Regions from separate parts of the Pseudoalteromonas sp. TP27 genome, predicted to be linked through region 1. Evidence: predicted binding sites of a transcription regulator. Region 1 holds the regulator's gene; each other region holds the start of a gene.
The links. The regulator sigma-54, encoded in region 1, starts transcription at its own class of promoters, with help from an activator protein. The targets are predictions, from matches to a motif close to GTTGGCACGNNNNTNGNNT.

Region 1 (4,702 bases):
TTATGCTTATCAACAACGTACAGGTCATCGGTACCTTCTGGCAACTCGCCGCGTAACCTAATATACCTAAGTACAACATCAAGCGTAACATCAGGGCGAATGGTCACCGTATCGGTGTTCATTAGCGCGCCAGCAGAACGCTCTTGATACGAAAGCGCTTGTGTTGCACGTTCACGGTCTTGAATGTCCATCGCGCTAACAACGTCTTTATAAACGGTGTCTGGCAGACTACGTAATACTTCACCTAAGTCATCGTGGCCCATATCTTCGGTTGCGGCTGCAATGTGCTTAGGTTCCATTTGGGCAATAATGCCTAAACGTACATCTTCTGATAGTTCTTCAAGAACATCACCTTGTACGTCGGGATCAACCAATTGCCAAAGTAGTCGGCGAATTTTATGCGGTGATGATTCTAATAGTAGTGCGGTATCACAAGGAGCTGTTTTTGCGAGCATGCGCCTAACTTGAACAAATTGACCACTATTAAGTGACTTAGTCACCTGCTTTAGTTGTTGTAGTGGGTAATCTTGTTCAAAAGCTTCAGGCATTGGCGTCCTTTATAAATTTTTATATTACTTTATGGGGAGAGGTGAGTTAACTGGCGTCACTAACCATATTTATTTTATATATCTGTTTTAGTTGAGGCATTAGTAATGCGAGTGTTGTTTTTATAAAACAGATTACTCTTGTTCATTAAAGCGTTGTGCTATTAATTCTCCAACAGCATGTAAAGCTTGCTCAGAATCGGGGCCTTTACATACAACTTTTACTTCTTTTCCTTGGCTACTTTCAAGTAACATGAGTGCAAGTACGCTATCGCCTGCGGCTTCTTTGTCATCTTGAAATAATGTAATTGTCGCATCAAACTGCACTGCCAATTGGGCAAGCACTGTGGCTGCTCTGGCGTGCAATCCTAATTTGTTTTTTATTAAAAAAGTATCTTCACAATGCATAAGTTACTCTACCTAAGCTGAACAGGTGATTATTCAGCTATATTATTTTTCTTGTTCGCGATGGCGAATTTTTACATTGGGATGTGTCATTGCAAAACTTTCACCAATCGTTTGCGCTAAATACACAGAGCGATGTTGCCCGCCCGTACACCCAATGGCAATGGTCAAATAACTGCGGTTATTTCTCTCTAAATGCGGCAACCATGTTTGTACAAATGTTTGAATTTGCCATGTGAATTTTTGCACAATGCTATGACTAGCCAAATAATCTTTAACGGGTTGATCTAACCCATTTAAAGGTTTTAATTCAGGCTCCCAATGAGGGTTTGGTAAAAAGCGTGCATCAAATACATAGTCTGCTTCTTTTGGGATACCGTGTTTAAAACCAAACGATTCAAATGTGACAATAAGTTGCTTATCTTTTTTACCTAAAATCTTTTCACGAATAGATTCAGCGAGTTGATGAACGCTTAAATCAGTTGTGTCTATCATAAAGTCGGCGCGGGTGATTAATACATCAAGTAATTCTTTTTCTTTTTTGATGGCTAAATCCAGAGGCAGTGAATCTATTGATAATGGGTGTAATCTGCGTGTTTCAGAAAAGCGTTTGATCAATGTTTGATCGTCGCTGTCTAAATAAAATAATGTAGGTTTTGCAAAATCAGGTAGGTATTCAAGAATATCGTTAAATTCTTCCTGCTCTTTAGGAATGTTTCGAACGTCAATGCTGACAGCAATTCTATCGTAGCTATCAGATACACTGCGCACTAATGAAGGCAGTAGGTTTACTGGAATATTATCTACGCAATAATAACCTAAATCTTCTACAACGCGTAAAGCAACCGATTTCCCAGAACCAGAACGGCCGCTTATGATAATTAATTCCATTTATCACCCTTTAATAAAACTACGATTGATCAACAATAACTTGGTAAAGTTCAGCATCTGATTTTGCACAGCGTAACTGCTTACAAAAATCTTTGTTATTGAGTCTATCAGCAATGGTAGCTAGAGTCTTTAAGTGCTGCTGGTTATCTCCATCTGGTACGATGAGTGCGACGAAAATATCAACAGGGCGGTTATCTATAGCATCAAAATTAATTGGCGTTTCGCTAACGAGCACTAAAGCCAAAGGCTCTTCTGCACCGCTCATTCTTCCATGAGGAATCGCAATACCACGCCCTATACCTGTACTACCTAACTTCTCTCTGCTCATTAAAGCATTAAGAATGTCTTGTTGCGGTAGGTAGGGAAGTTTGTCATGAGCAAGTTCGCTAATAAACTCTAAAATTCTTTTTTTGCTATTAAAAAGGACCGCAGCTTTGCTGCAGTCCTGGCATATAAGTGAGCTTAATTTCATCATATTAGTGTCGAGCAAGCTTCTCTTTGTGTTTAATTACTTGGCGATCTAGCTTGTCGATCAACGAGTCAATGGCAGCATACATATCTTGATGTTCTGTAGAGGCAAAGAGTTCGGCGCCACTTACATGTATTGTCGCTTCTGCTTTTTGGTTTAGTTTTTCTACATCAAGAATGACATGAACATTATTAATATGATCAGAGTGTCTTTCTAGCTTCGCAAATTTAGTACTAATGTAGTCCCTTAGCGAATCGGTTAATTCTACGTGACGACCAGTTAAGTTTAGTTGCATAAGCATTACCCTCTTAGTTTAGCGTCTTAAATCAAACTTTTACGTTGATTTGACGGTGGAATAGCCAGAGATTCGCGATATTTTGCGATTGTACGTCTCGCTACTTTAATTCCTTGCTCAGCCAATATATCCGCTATTTTACTATCACTCAATGGTTTTGCTGAGTTTTCTGCTGCGATTAATTTTCTGATGAGCGCACGTATTGCTGTAGAAGAACATTCACCCCCATTTTCGGTGCTTACATGGCTTGAGAAAAAGTATTTAAGCTCAAATATGCCACGAGGTGTGTGCATATATTTTTGAGTTGTTACGCGCGAAATTGTTGATTCGTGCATTTCTACCATTTCAGCAACATCATTTAAAACCATCGGTTTCATAGCCTCAGGGCCGTGTTCAAAAAAGCCTTGTTGCTGCTTAACAATACAATTAGTTACTTTTAATAGTGTGTCATTTCTACTTTCTAAGCTTTTAATAAACCATTTAGCTTCTTGTAAATGTGAGCGAATAAACTGGCTATCACCACTTGATTTTACAGTGCGAGACATTGCCGCATATTGGCTATTAACACGAATTTTAGGCATGCTATCTGGGTTTAATTCAACAACCCAGCGGCCTTTAATTTTTTTAACTGACACATCAGGAATAACATACTCAGACTCTTCTCTTACAATAGTATCTGCAGGCTTAGGGCTAAGAGTATGTATTAATGTCATTACTTCTTTAAGCTCTTCTTCTTTGAGCTTAGTCTTCTTCATTAATGTACGATAGTCACGAGCAGCTAATAAATCAATATGCTCGGTTAAAATCATTTTAGTTTCATTAATGTAAGGTGTTTCTTTATCAAACTGGTTAAGCTGAATACATAAACACTCTTGTAAACTACGTGCAGCAATACCTACAGGATCAAACAGTTGGATGCGCTTTAATACAGCTTCAATTTCATCAAGTTCAACTTCGTTATCTTCTTCGTTTTCTTGATTAAAGCTTTCTAAAATCTCTTCGCAGCTTAGTGTTAAAATACCTGAATCATCAACGGCTTCTACGATAGCAATAGCAATAGCTTCATCGGTAGGACTAAATGGCGTTAATTGTAACTGCCACATTAAGTACTCGTGGAGCGTCTCTGTTGAGGCGCCTTGGTAGATTGACTCGTCTTCAGGCATTGGACCTGATGATGCTGCAGGAGCAGCACTCATGTACTCATCCCAGCTAACATCCATAGCCATGTCGTCACTTAGCGTGTCTTTTGCAAGTGCTTCACCACTATCTTGTTCGTATTCGCTTGGAGCATCGTCGGCCGATGCGCTAACAGTTATGTCATCGGTATCTGCTTTTTGCTCGTTTTTACCAGCAGCGTCTTCGGAATAGTCTGGTTCTTCAACCTCTAATAGCGGGTTGCTGTCGAGAGCTTCTTGTATTTCTTGCTGGAGATCCAATGTACTGAGTTGCAACAAACGAATAGCTTGTTGCAGCTGTGGAGTCATTGTAAGTTGCTGGCCCATGCGCAGCTGTAGTGATTGCCTCATGTATCTCTAACAATCCTTTTATGTTGTTATAATTAATACTAGCAGATGCTTAAAGACATGGCGTAAATGTTACAGCCTAAATTGCTCGCCTAAGTAAACATCGCGTACTGTTTTATCATTTAATACGTGTTCTGGAGTACCTGATGCAATCAGCTCCCCATGAGAAACAATGTAGGCTTTTTCACAAACATCAAGGGTTTCTCTTACGTTATGATCGGTAATTAATACACCAATCCCACGATTTTTGAGATGTTCTATTATTTTCTTTATATCTAATACCGAAATCGGGTCAACACCTGCAAATGGTTCATCCAATAATATAAATTTAGGATCGGCTGCCAGCGCACGTGCTATTTCCACGCGGCGACGTTCGCCACCCGACAATGCCATACCTTGGCTATCACGAATGTGTTGTATGCTAAATTCATCTAATAATTTATCGAGCGTGTCTTCTCGGGCTTGCTTATTTAACTCTTTGCGTGTTTCTAAAATTGCCATTAAGTTTTGATAAACAGTCAGTTTTCTAAAAATTGAAGACTCTTGTGGTAAGTAGCCAATGCCTAATCTAGCA
Region 2 (4,702 bases), on a different contig from region 1:
CAGTTCCTTCAACTATCGATACAATAGTTTCAGTTGCGGTGTGTCCGTAAGTCATACTCATAGATGAAATAGCGGTATCAAGCATATCAATGCCTGCATCAATCGCTTTTTGATAAGTCGCAGTACTTAAACCAGTTGTAGCGTGGCACTGCATAGCAATAGGAACCGATACGGTTTCTTTAAGTGCTTTAATTAGTTTTTCAGCATCGTACGGCTTTAATAAACCCGCCATATCTTTAATACAAATTGAGTGACAGCCTAAATCTTCTAATTGCTTAGCAAGAGTTAACCACATATCAAGTGTATGAACAGGGCTTACTGTATACGAAATAGTACCTTGAGCATGTGCGCCTACTTTTATAGCCGCTTTAATTGCTGTTTCAAGGTTACGTACGTCGTTCATTGCATCGAATATACGAAATACGTCAACGCCATTTTTATGTGCGCGCTCTACAAATTTTTCAACTACGTCATCAGCGTAATGGCGGTAACCTAATAAGTTTTGACCGCGTAATAGCATTTGCTGTTTAGTATTAGGCATCGCTTTTTTAAGCGCACGAATACGCTCCCAAGGATCTTCGCCTAAATAACGAATACATGAATCAAATGTAGCACCGCCCCATGATTCAATAGACCAATAACCTGCATCATCTAGCTTGCTAGCAATAGGTAGCATATCGTCTAGGCGCATACGTGTTGCGAGCAATGATTGGTGCGCATCGCGTAATACCAATTCTGTTAATTTTAATTTAGCCATGTGTGTGCCCCTTATTTATTATTTGATTTGTACTGAGCAATGGCAGCACTAATAGCAGCGATGTGCTCATTAGGCACACCTTGAGATTTAAAAGACGGTGATTTAGCTGGTGATGCCTCTGGTTCGCTATAGCGCGTCACCAAATTAGACATAAGCGTTACTGCACCAATTAATATCGACAGAAATACAAACACTCCAACCATGCCAGTCAGCATTAAGCTACCAGCAGTTGTGAGTAGAGCACCTATATCCATTTTTCTCCCCCTTGAAACCCATATCGAAAATAAAAAATCGATTTAATTAAATATTTATTCACTGGATAATAACAAAACTAGTCGCTTTGTCTACATCTTGTAAATTGGTAAAACCAATTAAACTATAAACAACATAACGCTCAACTTATTTACAAGCCATAACCCAGCAATCACGCGCCCTACAATACATACAGAAAATAACGACTATAGCTAATAGTTATATGGAAGTTGTTAATTAACTATTCAACTTAATAAAAACAACCACCAAATTTTATAATAAGTACAAAAACACACATAAACTGTTAATTGGTCTTACCAAAAATATTATTTTTAGTGAATATTTATCGGTAACTTGTAACAGTGTGAATAACTTACATAATAAAGCGTAAAAATTACTAACTAACTAATAACTAAAAATACAGTTAAAAACCATAACTAGCTGATATAAAACAAAAATAAACTTTGGCATATAACTGGCATTAGTTATTGTGAGCAAATTTGATAACCAAGGAGAAAACAATGTTACGCTGGACAATTACATTTTTAGTTATTGCTTTAATCGCTGCAGTGTTAGGTTTTGGTGGCATCGCAGGTGCCGCAGCTGGTATAGCAAAAATTATATTTTTTATCTTTTTAGTACTTTTAGTGATTTCATTAGTTTCAGGTGCACTACGTGGTAAATCACCCAGGTAGATAAAGCATTCAACTAACAAACACTAAAATTTAATCAATACTTACAAGGAATTACACTATGAACTCTACAACTTTAAAAGCAGCACTAATCGCAGTATTTGCAGGTTTTTTCATGATGGGTTGTGAAGATAACCATGCAGAAGATGCTGGCGAACGTATCGACGAAGCAGTAACTGACGTGCAAAACTCTGTTGAAGATGCATGTGAAAATGTTAAAGAAGGCGTAAACGCTGAAGAAACTAACTGTTAATTCTTCTTGTAACGCTAAAAAACGGCCTTAGGGCCGTTTTTTTGTGTCTGTAATAAAATCACTAACTATAAAGCTGCTCATTTAGCAGTTAGCTTGTTAAAATAAAAAAAACGATATTTAAAGCAAGGCAAAATGGCATTCACAACCACCTACACACTAGATAAACCCTACTTTTACGAGTGCTTTGATGAGTCACTTCCTTACAGTAAGCGTGCAAAACCTAAGTACTTTTTACTTGTGTTGTTAGTTGCGCTTGGTTTATTTGGTATTTATGTTTTAAACGATCATTACTTAGGATCGTTTATGATCATGTTAGCGGTACTCGAGTGCGTCGCTTTTTACTATCGCAGACCTTGGTGGGTAACCAGACAAATGCTCAGTAGAGCATCAGGCTCTGAGGTAACACTTACCTTTGACGACGAAGGCATTAAGTCGGCTAATCATTACAAAAGTTTTGAGCTAACTTGGCAAAACATAAGCGAAGTAATAGATACTCAGCAAGGTATTATTATTAAAAATAAAAGCGGAATGCAGTACATTTCAAAACAAATACTAACCCCTGAAATACTCGCTTTTATAAACAAAAAAGCCACTCAGTGAGTGGCTTTTAGTCTAGTTGAGCTAATTGCTCAACTACGTATACGTGTTGATTAAGCATTGCCCGGATTAGGGTTCGACTTTTCAGCTTGTATGCGCATGTAAATCTCTTCACGATGCACTGATACGTCTTTTGGTGCATTAACACCGATTCGAACTTGATTTCCTTTAACACCTAGAACGGTAACTGTTACTTCGTCACCAATCATTAGGGTTTCACCTACTCTACGAGTTAGTATTAGCATTCTCTTGCTCCCATGTTCCAATAAAAATTATAAGATTCCGCTTAAACATACTAATGAAAATTAGACTGAAAAGTAAGTAAAAACTCCCAATCTATCCATTTTCTGTTAAAAATGCTTTATGTAATGCACGAACAGCCAACTCTAGGTACTTTTCATCTATTAAAACTGAAATTTTAATCTCTGAAGTCGAGACTAAAACTACATTAATATTTTCCTGCGCTAATGCATCAAAAAATAAACTTGCTACACCAGAATGCGATTTCATACCCATTCCAACAGCAGAAACTTTAGCGATTGTTGGTAATCCGCTTATATTTTGAGCACTAAGTTGAGCTTGATCTTCGCTCAATAATTCAAGTGCTTGCAGATAATCATTCGAGTGCACAGTAAAAGCATAGTCTATTTTTTCAAAGATATGATTAACTTGATTAATCATATCTATTTCGATGCCATTATCAGCAAAAAGTTTCAATATTTTTGAAAGATATTGCGTACCGCTTGGCACACCATCTACTTTAATTAAACATTCGTCACGATTAAACGCAATCCCCGATACCACCTTGCTTGGCATATCGTTCTCCTCAAAACTTATTAATGTGCCTTCATCAGGATTAAAGCTCGAAAGCACCCTAAGTGGCACATTGTGTCTACCTGCAGCTTCTACTGAACGAATATGCAAAACTTTAGCGCCTAAACTTGCCAGCTCTAGCATTTCGGCAAAGGTAACTTGGCTCATTCTGCGCGCATTAGGTTCAACACGAGGATCTGTAGTATATACGCCATCAACGTCTGTATAGATCTGGCATTCGTCGGCTTTTATAGCCGCTGCTATTTCCACAGCCGATGTATCGGTGCCGCCGCGTCCAAGTGTTGTAATATTGCCCTCAATATCACGCCCCTGAAACCCAGCAATAATAGCAATACGGTTATGTTCAAGCTCATGCTTTAAGCGCGTAGCAGCAACCTCCGCAATACGAGCTTTACCAAACATGTTGTCGGTTAGAATATTGACTTGATCGGCTAATAAGCTCACCGCAGAGTGGCCACGTTTAATAATAGCCATAGCAAGGAGTGAAACAGAAACCTGCTCTCCAGTGCTAATTAGTACGTCTAGTTCACGGCTACTCGGGCGAGTATCAATTTGTTTGGCGAGGTTAATTAAGCGGTTGGTTTCTCCCGACATAGCCGAGAGCACTACAACCACTTGATGTCCTTGTTGCCTGGTTTTAACAACAAGGTCGGCGACCGCTTCAATTCGCTCTATTGAGCCAACCGAAGTGCCACCGAATTTTTGAACAATAAGCGCCACTTAGGCTTAAGTACGCTCAGTTAACCAAGCTGTAACGCTATCTAGTGCAGCAGCAAGGTTTTGTGGTTCACTACCACCAGCCTGTGCCATATCTGGACGACCGCCACCTTTACCACCTACTTGACCTGCCATGTGGTTAACTAACTCACCGGCTTTTACTTTGCCTGTTAAGTCTTTAGTTACACCAGCAATTAGGCTTACTTTGTCGCCACTGGCAACACCTAGTGCAATAACACCTGAGCCAATTTTGTTTTTAAGGTCATCAACCATACCGCGAAGCGCTTTAGATTCAGTACCTTCAACGTTAGCTACAAGTAACTTAACACCGTTAATTTCCACAACTGAGTCAAGTAAAGACGCGCCTGCTGCGCTTGCTAGCTTATCGTTAAGCTGCGCAATTTGTTTTTCAAGGCTCTTTGACTTCTCAAGAAGCGCAGTTACTTTTTCAAGTACCGATGCGCTATCGCCTTTAACTAAAGCTGCAACATCGCTAAGTTGTTGCTCTTGCTCGCTAACGTACGCAACTGCATCGGCGCCAGTTACGGCTTCAATACGACGTACGCCTGCAGCAATACCACTTTCAGATACAATTTTGAA
Region 3 (4,702 bases), on a different contig from region 1:
AAAAACCAAGTGTTTACTATTGAACCGGGTTTATACTTCATTGATTCACTGCTTGGTGATTTAGCACAAACCGATAATAAGCAGTTTATTAATTGGGAAAAGGTTGAGTCATTTAAACCATTTGGCGGTATTCGTATTGAAGATAACATTATTGTTCACGAAGATAGCTTAGAAAATATGACACGAGATTTAGCGCTCGATTAATTCTAGTTAACACTAATTAGTTGATACACGTTAAAATACGTACATTATTTAAAGGGGCCTTTTGGCCCCCTTTTTACAAGTTTAAAATATGTCTGAATATAAATATCCCGCTGCTGACGTTTTTCATCAAGAAGAAATTAAAAAAAGTACGTTTATAGTTCACATTGCACATACCCCCGATTTAAATTCAGCTAAAGCATTTATTAAAAGCATTGAAGAAAAGTATAGCGATGCCCGTCATAACTGCTGGGCACATGTAGCAGGCAACCCCGGTGGCAGCCATGTTTATGGTTTTTCGGACGATGGTGAACCAAATGGCACTGCAGGAAAGCCTATGTTAAATGTGCTGGTGGGCTCGGGCCTTGGCGAAATCACAGCTGTAGTCACACGTTACTTTGGCGGAATAAAATTAGGTACAGGCGGATTAGTACGTGCTTATGGTGGCTCATTAAATAATGCATTAGTAAAATTGCAAACAGTACTTAAAGTTCCCAGTGTTGAAATTACAGGGAGTAGTGAATACAGCATGCAAGGTGCTATAGAGCAATTATTAAAAACAAAGTATCAAGTGCTTAATATTGATAAGCAATTTACTGCTAATATTGAATGGGTGATTACAATAGATAGCCGCGAAGCTCAGCAAGCAATCAAAGATATTTTTGATTTAAGTCACGGCGTAGTTGAGTTAACTATTAAAGAGTAATAACCTACACAAATTACATGTAATGCATACAGACTCTATTTAATTTGGCTGATACGACTCAGCCTGAATTTACTAATAATAAAAGCGACAAGCTAAATGCAATTTCGTACCATCATAAAAATTCTTGGCCAACTTGTTGCGCTGTTTAGTATTACCATGGTGCCCCCGGCACTGGTGTCTTTAATATATAAAGACGGTGGTGGTGTTCCTTTTGTTTTAGCATTTATCTTCAGTGTTGTTATTGGCATGATGGCTTACTACCCAAATCGCCACGAAAACGGTGACTTAAAAGCACGTGAAGGCTTTTTAATTGTTGTTTTATTTTGGTTGGTACTTGGGGCGTTTGCGTCCTTACCGCTCATATTTTTACAAGAACCTAATCTATCGCTCGCCGATGCGGTGTTTGAAGCATTCTCTGGCTTAACAACCACCGGCGCTACAGTACTTACCGGTATTGAGTATTTACCCAAATCAGTATTGTTTTATCGCCAGCAACTCCAGTGGTTTGGCGGTATGGGTATAATCGTACTCGCTGTTGCTATACTCCCCATGCTAGGTGTTGGTGGTATGCAGTTATATCGTGCTGAAATACCAGGGCCTGTAAAAGATTCCAAAATGACCCCGCGAATTGCCGATACAGCAAAGCACCTTTGGTATATTTATGTGTCGCTGACTATTGCTTGTATGCTGGCTTATTGGGCTGCAGGAATGGAGTGGTTTGATGCTATATGTCATGCATTCTCAACGGTGGCGATAGGTGGTTTTTCTACTTACGATGCCTCTATGGGGCACTTTGATAGCCCTGTTATTAACTTTATTTGTGTGTTCTTTTTAATTATTGCCGCCGTTAATTTTTCTTTGCATTACGCCGCTGTGGCGAGCCGAAACGTACAAGTTTATATTCGAGACCCTGAGTTTAAGGTGTTTTTGTGTATTCAATTAGCGCTGGTGGTTATTTGTTTTACCGTACTTTCCTCTAATGAAATATTTGCTAATGGTGATGAAACCCTCGATCAGGCATTATTTCAGGCTGTTTCTATGAGTACAACGGCAGGCTTTGCTACTGATAACTTTTCAACTTGGCCTTTGTTTTTACCTATTTTACTTATATTTTCGAGCTTTATTGGTGGCTGTGCAGGCTCTACCGGTGGTGGTATGAAAGTAGTCCGCGTATTCCTACTTTACTTGCAGGGTGTGCGTGAGCTCAATCGTTTGGTTCATCCTCGTGCTATATATTCAATCAAGCTGGGTAGAAAGGCGCTGCCAGATAAAGTAGTAGAAGCTGTATGGGGGTTTTTCTCTGCTTATGCGTTGGTGTTTATTATTATTATGTTAGCGCTTATGGGCACGGGTATGGATAATATAACGGCGTTCTCAGCCACTGCTGCTTGTTTAAATAACTTAGGCCCCGGCTTGGGTGATGTAGCATCGCATTATGGCGCTATAACCGATGGTGCTAAATGGCTACTTACCATTGCAATGGTGTTTGGTCGCCTAGAAATATTTACTTTATTAGTATTATTTACGCCTACTTTTTGGCGTGGATAAAACTTATAACCTAATCTTTACTAATATCTTGGAGGAAATATATGTTAGTAACAAATTTAGATAAACTGCATAAGTTAGTTAGCGGCAGTATGGTCGATTTGGAAATTCTTACTCCAACAGATAGTAAACGCTTAAAAACAGAGTTTATTGGCTTGTTAGATGATAAGTTTATTATTTTAAACTATCCAAACGCCAAACGATTAGTTAAAGCCGGTGATTATTTGAATGATGGGGTTTCCGTTGTTGTAAGGGCGTTAGTTGGAGGACAAGTTATTGCATTTCGGCAGCAAATTATGTCAATAGCGTTTCACCCGACAAAGCTAATATTTATTCATTTCCCCAAGCAAGTGCAGCTATTTGCGCTACGCTCGCAAACGCGTATACCTACCTTATTACCCGCAAAACTAAAACTAATTGACGACAGAGTACTTGAAGGCATTATTAAAGACATTTCGCTAACAGGAGTAATGTTTGATATTAGAGGCGATCAGCAGGATGAAAATCTGAAAGATATGCAATGCACTGTAATACTCAACAGTCGTGATAAAGATTTTGAAGGCGAAATTTGCAGTGTTAAAGAGCATGCCGCAGGCGTGCGTTGTGGAATTAAGTTACTAGCAAGCGAGGATGAAATGAAAACTTTTATGAAAGAGCATTTTATAGACCCTTCAGCGCTCGAACCTACCGTTGAATAAATAGCTTTTCGCTTATTTGCAACAAAAAGGTGTTTTACGTCAGTATTTATAAAATACTTTTTATTATTTTTATAATTAAAATTATTATTTAAATAAAACAATGTATTACGTATTATTTTTTGTAATTTTTTTTGTGTTATTAAATCTACCTCGTTAAAATTTATCTGAATTATTCTATAAATCCCCTTCTTGAATTTCCATACATTTAAAAATGTATCTTTTTATCTAAACATAACTATATGTTTTTAATAGTTTTAATATATCCACTTTGAAGTGCGTTGCTAAAAGGCAACAGTAATTACTTTAAAAATCTCTTCTTTTTATGAGTTTTACATTTAACTATCTGAAATTTAATAGCTTTTAAATGTTGGCATCTAAGTTGTAATAGTCTAGGTGTACTGAACGAAATCGTGATTCAAAGTGAAATACTTAATCGCACACATAAATTTGAAGGATACATATTATGAAAAGCATTAATAAAACTTTAGCACTTATCGCTATTGCATCTTCTTCAGCCGCTTTTGCTGCAACAGACTTTGACACACTTGATGTGGATGGCAGTGGCACAATTAGCCAAGCAGAAGCATCAGTAGACGCAAAATTAATGAGTATGTTCTCAGAACTTGATACTGACCAAAATGGTGAGTTATCAAAAGAAGAATTTTCAGAAGCTTAATTTAAAGTATTTATCCTGAGTTGCCAAAGACAACCTAAGTAGGCAAGGGAGTTTACGAAAGAGGATAACAAGGAAGTGAAAAATTACGTTTTAAGTTAAACGAAGCAATTTTTTTGATAGAACATTGAAGGATTAAGTTATGAAACATTTAAATAAAGCATTAGCACTTATAGCACTAGCGTCTTCTTCAGCTGCATTTGCAGCATCAGATTTTGACAGCCTTGATATCGACCGTAGCGGCACAATTAGCCCAAGCGAAGCGGCAGTCGATACAGATTTAATGGCTGAGTTTATTGAGCTAGATACCGACGTTAGCGGTGAGCTTTCTAAAGAAGAGTTTGCTAATTACTAATTAACCTCTTTAGGTTAAACATTTTCACAGTCAGGGATCTTTGAAAAGGACTTCCTATTTTACTAGGAATATTATTATGAAAACATTAAATACAACACTTGCAGTTATCGTTTTAGCATCTTCATCAGCAGCATACGCAGCAGTAGACTTTGCCTCTTTTGATGCAGATGGCGACGGCGCGATTTCAATGGAAGAAGCGAAGGTTAATCCTCAGCTTGTAAAGATTTTTGATGATTTAGATACTGATGGAAACGGTGAGATCTCTAAAGAAGAGTTTTCAAAAGTACAGTAATCAATATTTAAGTATACTCCACTAAAGCCGCCTTAGTCAGCGGCTTTTTTGTGTGTTCAATTAACAAATTAAAGGAAATAATTAAAGAAAGATAGCACTTACTTGGAATAGTTTTTCTACAACGGTAATGTGTTTTTTGTCGATTAGAAACATGATGACATGATCGCCCGACATAATAATTGTATCGTCGTGGGCTATCAGTACATCGTCATTACGTACTATTGCGCCAATA
Region 4 (4,702 bases), on a different contig from region 1:
CATTGGATGCATGGTATTACCTTTGGGTTGTAAAAGAACGTTTATATATTTCAGCCGGCGTATTTTAGCGACTTTTGACATAAAGTAAACAATAAACCCTAAATACTTATGTTTGTTTTTTATACAAGATTGAAAAGTGTATATATTTTTTCAAGATAATAATTAAGTCAATAGGCCCTAATTAAATCGAATTAATTTTAAATAACTCTTTACCTAAAGTTAGCTTGAGGTTTTATCGTGCTCCTAACTTAATTGATAGGACAACATTATGTATTTAGAGCACGTAAACTTAGTCGCGAGTGATATAGATAGTATGCTTACATTTTACCAAGCTGTATTTCCGCATTGGTCAGTCAGAAGTGAGGGTAGAGGCGATTGGCACGGAAAACCAAGACGCTGGGTACACTTTGGAGATGACACGCATTACATTGCGATAAGCGACCATGGTGAAGGTGAAAACAGAAACCTATCGGGCCATCAAGTTGGTTTTGCACACTTTGCTTATGTGACTAATAACTTAAATGAGGTAGTGATACGCTTAAATAAAGCGGGTTTTGGGATAAGTAAGCAAGGTAGTGAGAACCCGTTTAGAAAAAATGTTTACTTTATTGATCCCGCCGGGTTTGAGGTGGAATTTGTAGAGTATTTAAGTGATATACCAAGCGAGCGAAATAACGATTTATAACAGGTTAAGCACCGCAAAGAGCGGTGCTTAAGTAAGCTTTATGAACGATTATTTCCAGCGCCCAATTGTGTTTTTAGCTCATTAGCAAAACTCATAAACTTTTCTTTAATAGTCCGTTTTATTTTTATTTCGACAGAGCCCATTACTGCCTTTCCTTCAATATGAATAGTCGGGCCTTGGCGCTTGTTAAGTGATACCGATTTATTTTCAAGGCTGCTTAATATACAAAACATTTTGGACACTACGTTTACATGCTCTGGTACATATATTTCATCGCTACCAAAAATACAGTTAACGTGAATAGTTACATTTTGATGCGCAAAAATGGCATCGGTAAAATCTAGCACCACCGATCCCATAAAATTACTGAGGTAAATGTTTTTTGGCACGACCCACTGCCCGCTGCGCTCGTTAGAGCCTAAAATACTGCGTAGTGTAAAGTCATCATCACTGTTTTGTTGTGCACTATAGTGTGGAGAAAATTGCGACTGTTTTTCTGCTTTATATTGCTGGTCTGTATTAAGTGTTAAATCCTCTACTAAGGCTAAAAGAGCTTCGTTGTTAGATGCATCCATCGCGTCATCTAAACGTCTCTCAAATGCATCAACTGAAATAACCCCATGACTGTAATTATAAATTAATTGATCAATCACCTGTTCGCGTACTTGCTCTATTGGACGGTCTTCAACTTTTACAGACATGAGATATTCCTTATTATATTTACTATTGATACTTATCTTAATGTTTAATTGCAAACCGCGTACCAAATATAATTACTTTAATTATCAATTGGTTATTTTTTAATGGTGTTTTTTTCTTTGTTATATTAACGATAGATTAACCAAAAGAGCAATTATCTAGCTATTTTCACTATTTGAGAAAGTTTTACCGAGTAGCCTGTAAATAGTTACACAGCTATAGTTAAAGCTTTATCATAAAAACCACCCAAGCTATTGAATTTCAAGGATAAGTAAACTTGGCCTAAAGCTCGCATAAGTTAAAGTGTCTTTAATCAAAAGGAGAAAGATTATGAAAACATTTAACAAATCTATTATCGCAGCTTTAGTTCTTGGTACTACGGCTATGGGTGCCCAAGCAAACAGCTGGGAAAACGAAAGTAAAGATGCTTGGATTGATGGTAAGGCAGAAACAGTTCTTCTTATGAACACTAATCTAAACAACTTTGACATTAACACTGATGTAAAAAATGGCAAGGTAGTACTTACAGGTAAAGTTAATAGCGAGCTTGATAAAGAGCTAGCAGAAGAACTTGTACTTAGCCTAGATGGCGTATCTGATGTTGAAAACAGCCTTACCGTTGTTAAAAGCATGGACACAAAAGATAGAAACAAAGACATGATGGACGATGATGATAACGACCTAACGGACGCTAAAATCACCACTGTAATTACAACTCGCTTCCTGTTTGATTCAGAAGTTGGTGGTACAGACATCGATGTTGATACCGATAACGGTATAGTGACTCTTAATGGCTCAGTAGAGTCTGAAGCTGAAAAGCAGCTAGCAGTTAAAATTGCTAAAAATGCTGAAGATGTTCGTGACGTAGTTGATAAGTTATCTATTGTTGCTGAATAACACAGTTATAGTTAAGGCCCAGTAAAGCTGGGCTTTACCCCTTTCTAATGCTTAATTTAAATGGAGTTTAGTCATGGATATTATCCGTATAATATTTTCGGTTTTATTACCGCCAGTGGGTGTATTTTTGCAAGTTGGCTTAGGTATGCATTTTTGGTTAAATATTTTATTAACACTGCTAGGTTATTTCCCAGGGTTAATACATGCAATCTACATTATTGCGAAAAAATAATGACAAGATTATATATTGTGTAAGCCGACTACAGAGGTTTAGCTTAATACTTCAGTACTGATCGGCTCACAATATCAGTTTTTAAAGTAAATATTTTTTATCAAAATCTAATTTTTAATTTACTTAAACTAGGTGATTTATTTCTTGTAACTCACTCCCAACATTCCCTCAACTACACCCATTGTTTACTAACAAGCTTTCCAACTAGCTGTAGCGCTCTGGTTTTGGTTTGATGCCATTTAGGAAATATTCAACATTAGTTTGTTTATATATCTACAATACGTGATTAATTACTCTATTATTTAGTGACAATATTACCATCACTTCTAAACCAAGTTTTTACACATATTGAGGTAGTTAATTGAATATCCGACTTATAATGTCAGGTGTTGTGTCATTCGTTTTTTATTTTAGAAAAGGTCGTCAACAAGTATAAGTCAAGTTATGTAACGCTTGCGTTTGTAACTCCTATTATTTGTATGTTTCATTCTAAAACACCACAAAACGTAGCAATACGACAAAGCTTTAATAATGCAATTAACTCCAGCGCCTCATATTTAAACAACAAAAAAATAGCTGGAGTGCTTTTTGCGCCTATAATTCCGATTATTGTTCAATCGAGCTTAGTAATTCTGGTGAATGTAATTAATCAGACACCTAATTTGGCACTTACAGTAGCCCCAAGCATATTTTTTATAGCCTTGTATGCCTATACATATATGTTAGCTTTACTTAAAAAGTAGAGCGTTAAATATAAAAGACTGATGTGGGAGGAAGGTTTTTATAATTTAATGCAGTGAATATCATAGAAAATATCTTACATTTTATGTTTATATCCGCATAAAAGATTACTATTTAAGCAGTTAGCTTACTGATTGTTAAAATAAAGGTGTTTGGTAGTGACAAGCACCTAAAAAGTTTTTATACTGCAACCCGCTTTAGTCGCTCTGTGACTGAACGCTTCAAAAATTAGCTGCCTAGCAGTTATATAAAGTTGGCCCCTTAGCTCAGTTGGTTAGAGCACACGACTCATAATCGTTAGGTCCCCAGTTCGAGTCTGGGAGGGGCCACCACTTTTACACGCTTTCCAAGTAAATACCTACTAACAGAAAATACCCTGTGCTACCTCTGTGCTACTTTTTATCATAGCAGGTGAATAGCTTATCTTGAATATTAAGTTTTAGTTTATGCTGATAACTCTAATATCAGCTGTGTTGCAAGTTGTATTTAGCTATACTGATTTCCTCTAACTAGAAAAATAAGTCATGGAGGATTGATGAAAACTTTTGAAATTGATCAAATAGTTAAGCCTGATATGTCTGATTACTTGATACATATGACAAGTGAAAAAAGCTTTAATAGCATTTTAAATTCAGGGAGGCATGAATCAGAAGGCCTCATAAATGCTTTAGTGCCTCAGGGAGCTAAAAAGTCTAGTTTCAATCATAAGATTGCCTGTTTCACTGAAACACCAGTTCACGCAATCGGTGCATTTATTGAGATTTCTAAAAGAAGAAGTTCTGAGAACATGGTTTATGGCATAGGGTTCAAAAAGGCATTTATGGTAGAAGAAGGAGTAAGGCCAACTGCCTATTTAGATAATACAACCTTAGGCAAGCTGCTTCAAATTAAAAGTTCAGAGAGCCTTTCCGTTAGCTCTAGGGAATTTATTGATTTGCTTGCTCCTTTTGTTCACCCCTTAGGGGAAAAGTCACAAAGACAAGGCTTTTCTTGGGAAAGAGAGTGGCGATATGTCGATGACATTGGCTTTCGATTTAATTACGATGATATCGAAGTTATATGCTGTCCAAGTGAATCTAAGAGTATGATTAAAATGAAGTTAGGGGAGTATTCAAGTAAGGTTAAATTCTTTGATACTTCCCTACAGTATCAAGAATTGACCGACTTTCTGTCATTTTCAAAAGAGAGAGATTCTATAGAGGCAGGGATATTCGATTCAGATGATAGGGACTTGATTGATGAATTTCTAAGTGGTTTCGATTTATATATAGAGCGGCTTACCCAGCATAAAGAATTTTTACTTCAATTAACTGCTCAAGTTAATACTGTTGAGAGTGAGTTAACGAAATTAAGAGAGTGGCAGGAAGAGTTAAAAGCTCATACAGCTGAATACTGTGGTCATTACTCTAAATATTTAATAAACAATAAACTCTTTGGAACAATTTGTC

Region 2: a site for sigma-54 is predicted at 1,473-1,491, ahead of PX700_RS02950 (DUF1328 domain-containing protein). Genes of this name have one in related genera too.
Region 3: a site for sigma-54 is predicted at 3,517-3,535, ahead of PX700_RS18815 (EF-hand domain-containing protein). Genes of this name have one in related genera too.
Region 4: a site for sigma-54 is predicted at 1,661-1,679, ahead of PX700_RS04185 (BON domain-containing protein). Genes of this name have one in related genera too.

Annotation. Positions count from the first base shown of each region.
Region 1 is NZ_JARDAK010000012.1:32,409-37,110, forward strand. Features, by position in the region: gene mgtE (magnesium transporter) at 1-548, opposite strand, end outside; gene PX700_RS14105 (HPr family phosphocarrier protein) at 681-953, opposite strand; gene rapZ (RNase adapter RapZ) at 996-1,841, opposite strand; gene ptsN (PTS IIA-like nitrogen regulatory protein PtsN) at 1,861-2,313, opposite strand; gene hpf (ribosome hibernation promoting factor) at 2,318-2,605, opposite strand; gene PX700_RS14125 (RNA polymerase factor sigma-54) at 2,632-4,131, opposite strand; gene lptB (LPS export ABC transporter ATP-binding protein) at 4,201-4,702, opposite strand, start outside.
Region 2 is NZ_JARDAK010000002.1:147,905-152,606, forward strand. Features, by position in the region: gene oadA (sodium-extruding oxaloacetate decarboxylase subunit alpha) at 1-757, opposite strand, end outside; gene PX700_RS02945 (OadG family protein) at 769-1,011, opposite strand; gene PX700_RS02950 (DUF1328 domain-containing protein) at 1,531-1,704, shown strand; gene PX700_RS02955 (hypothetical protein) at 1,763-1,954, shown strand; gene PX700_RS02960 (YcxB family protein) at 2,087-2,554, shown strand; gene csrA (carbon storage regulator CsrA) at 2,605-2,796, opposite strand; gene PX700_RS02970 (aspartate kinase) at 2,888-4,105, opposite strand; gene alaS (alanine--tRNA ligase) at 4,112-4,702, opposite strand, start outside.
Region 3 is NZ_JARDAK010000022.1:44,498-49,199, forward strand. Features, by position in the region: gene pepQ (Xaa-Pro dipeptidase) at 1-204, shown strand, start outside; gene PX700_RS18800 (YigZ family protein) at 293-907, shown strand; gene PX700_RS18805 (TrkH family potassium uptake protein) at 1,004-2,455, shown strand; gene PX700_RS18810 (flagellar brake domain-containing protein) at 2,497-3,150, shown strand; gene PX700_RS18815 (EF-hand domain-containing protein) at 3,614-3,826, shown strand; gene PX700_RS18820 (calmodulin) at 3,966-4,178, shown strand; gene PX700_RS18825 (EF-hand domain-containing protein) at 4,255-4,470, shown strand; gene trkA (Trk system potassium transporter TrkA) at 4,552-4,702, opposite strand, start outside.
Region 4 is NZ_JARDAK010000002.1:406,866-411,567, reverse strand. Features, by position in the region: gene suhB (inositol-1-monophosphatase) at 1-12, opposite strand, end outside; gene PX700_RS04195 (VOC family protein) at 269-685, shown strand; gene PX700_RS04190 (LiaF domain-containing protein) at 724-1,386, opposite strand; gene PX700_RS04185 (BON domain-containing protein) at 1,715-2,281, shown strand; gene PX700_RS04180 (YqaE/Pmp3 family membrane protein) at 2,355-2,513, shown strand; tRNA gene PX700_RS04175 (tRNA-Ile) at 3,510-3,586, shown strand; gene PX700_RS04170 (hypothetical protein) at 3,790-4,702, shown strand, end outside.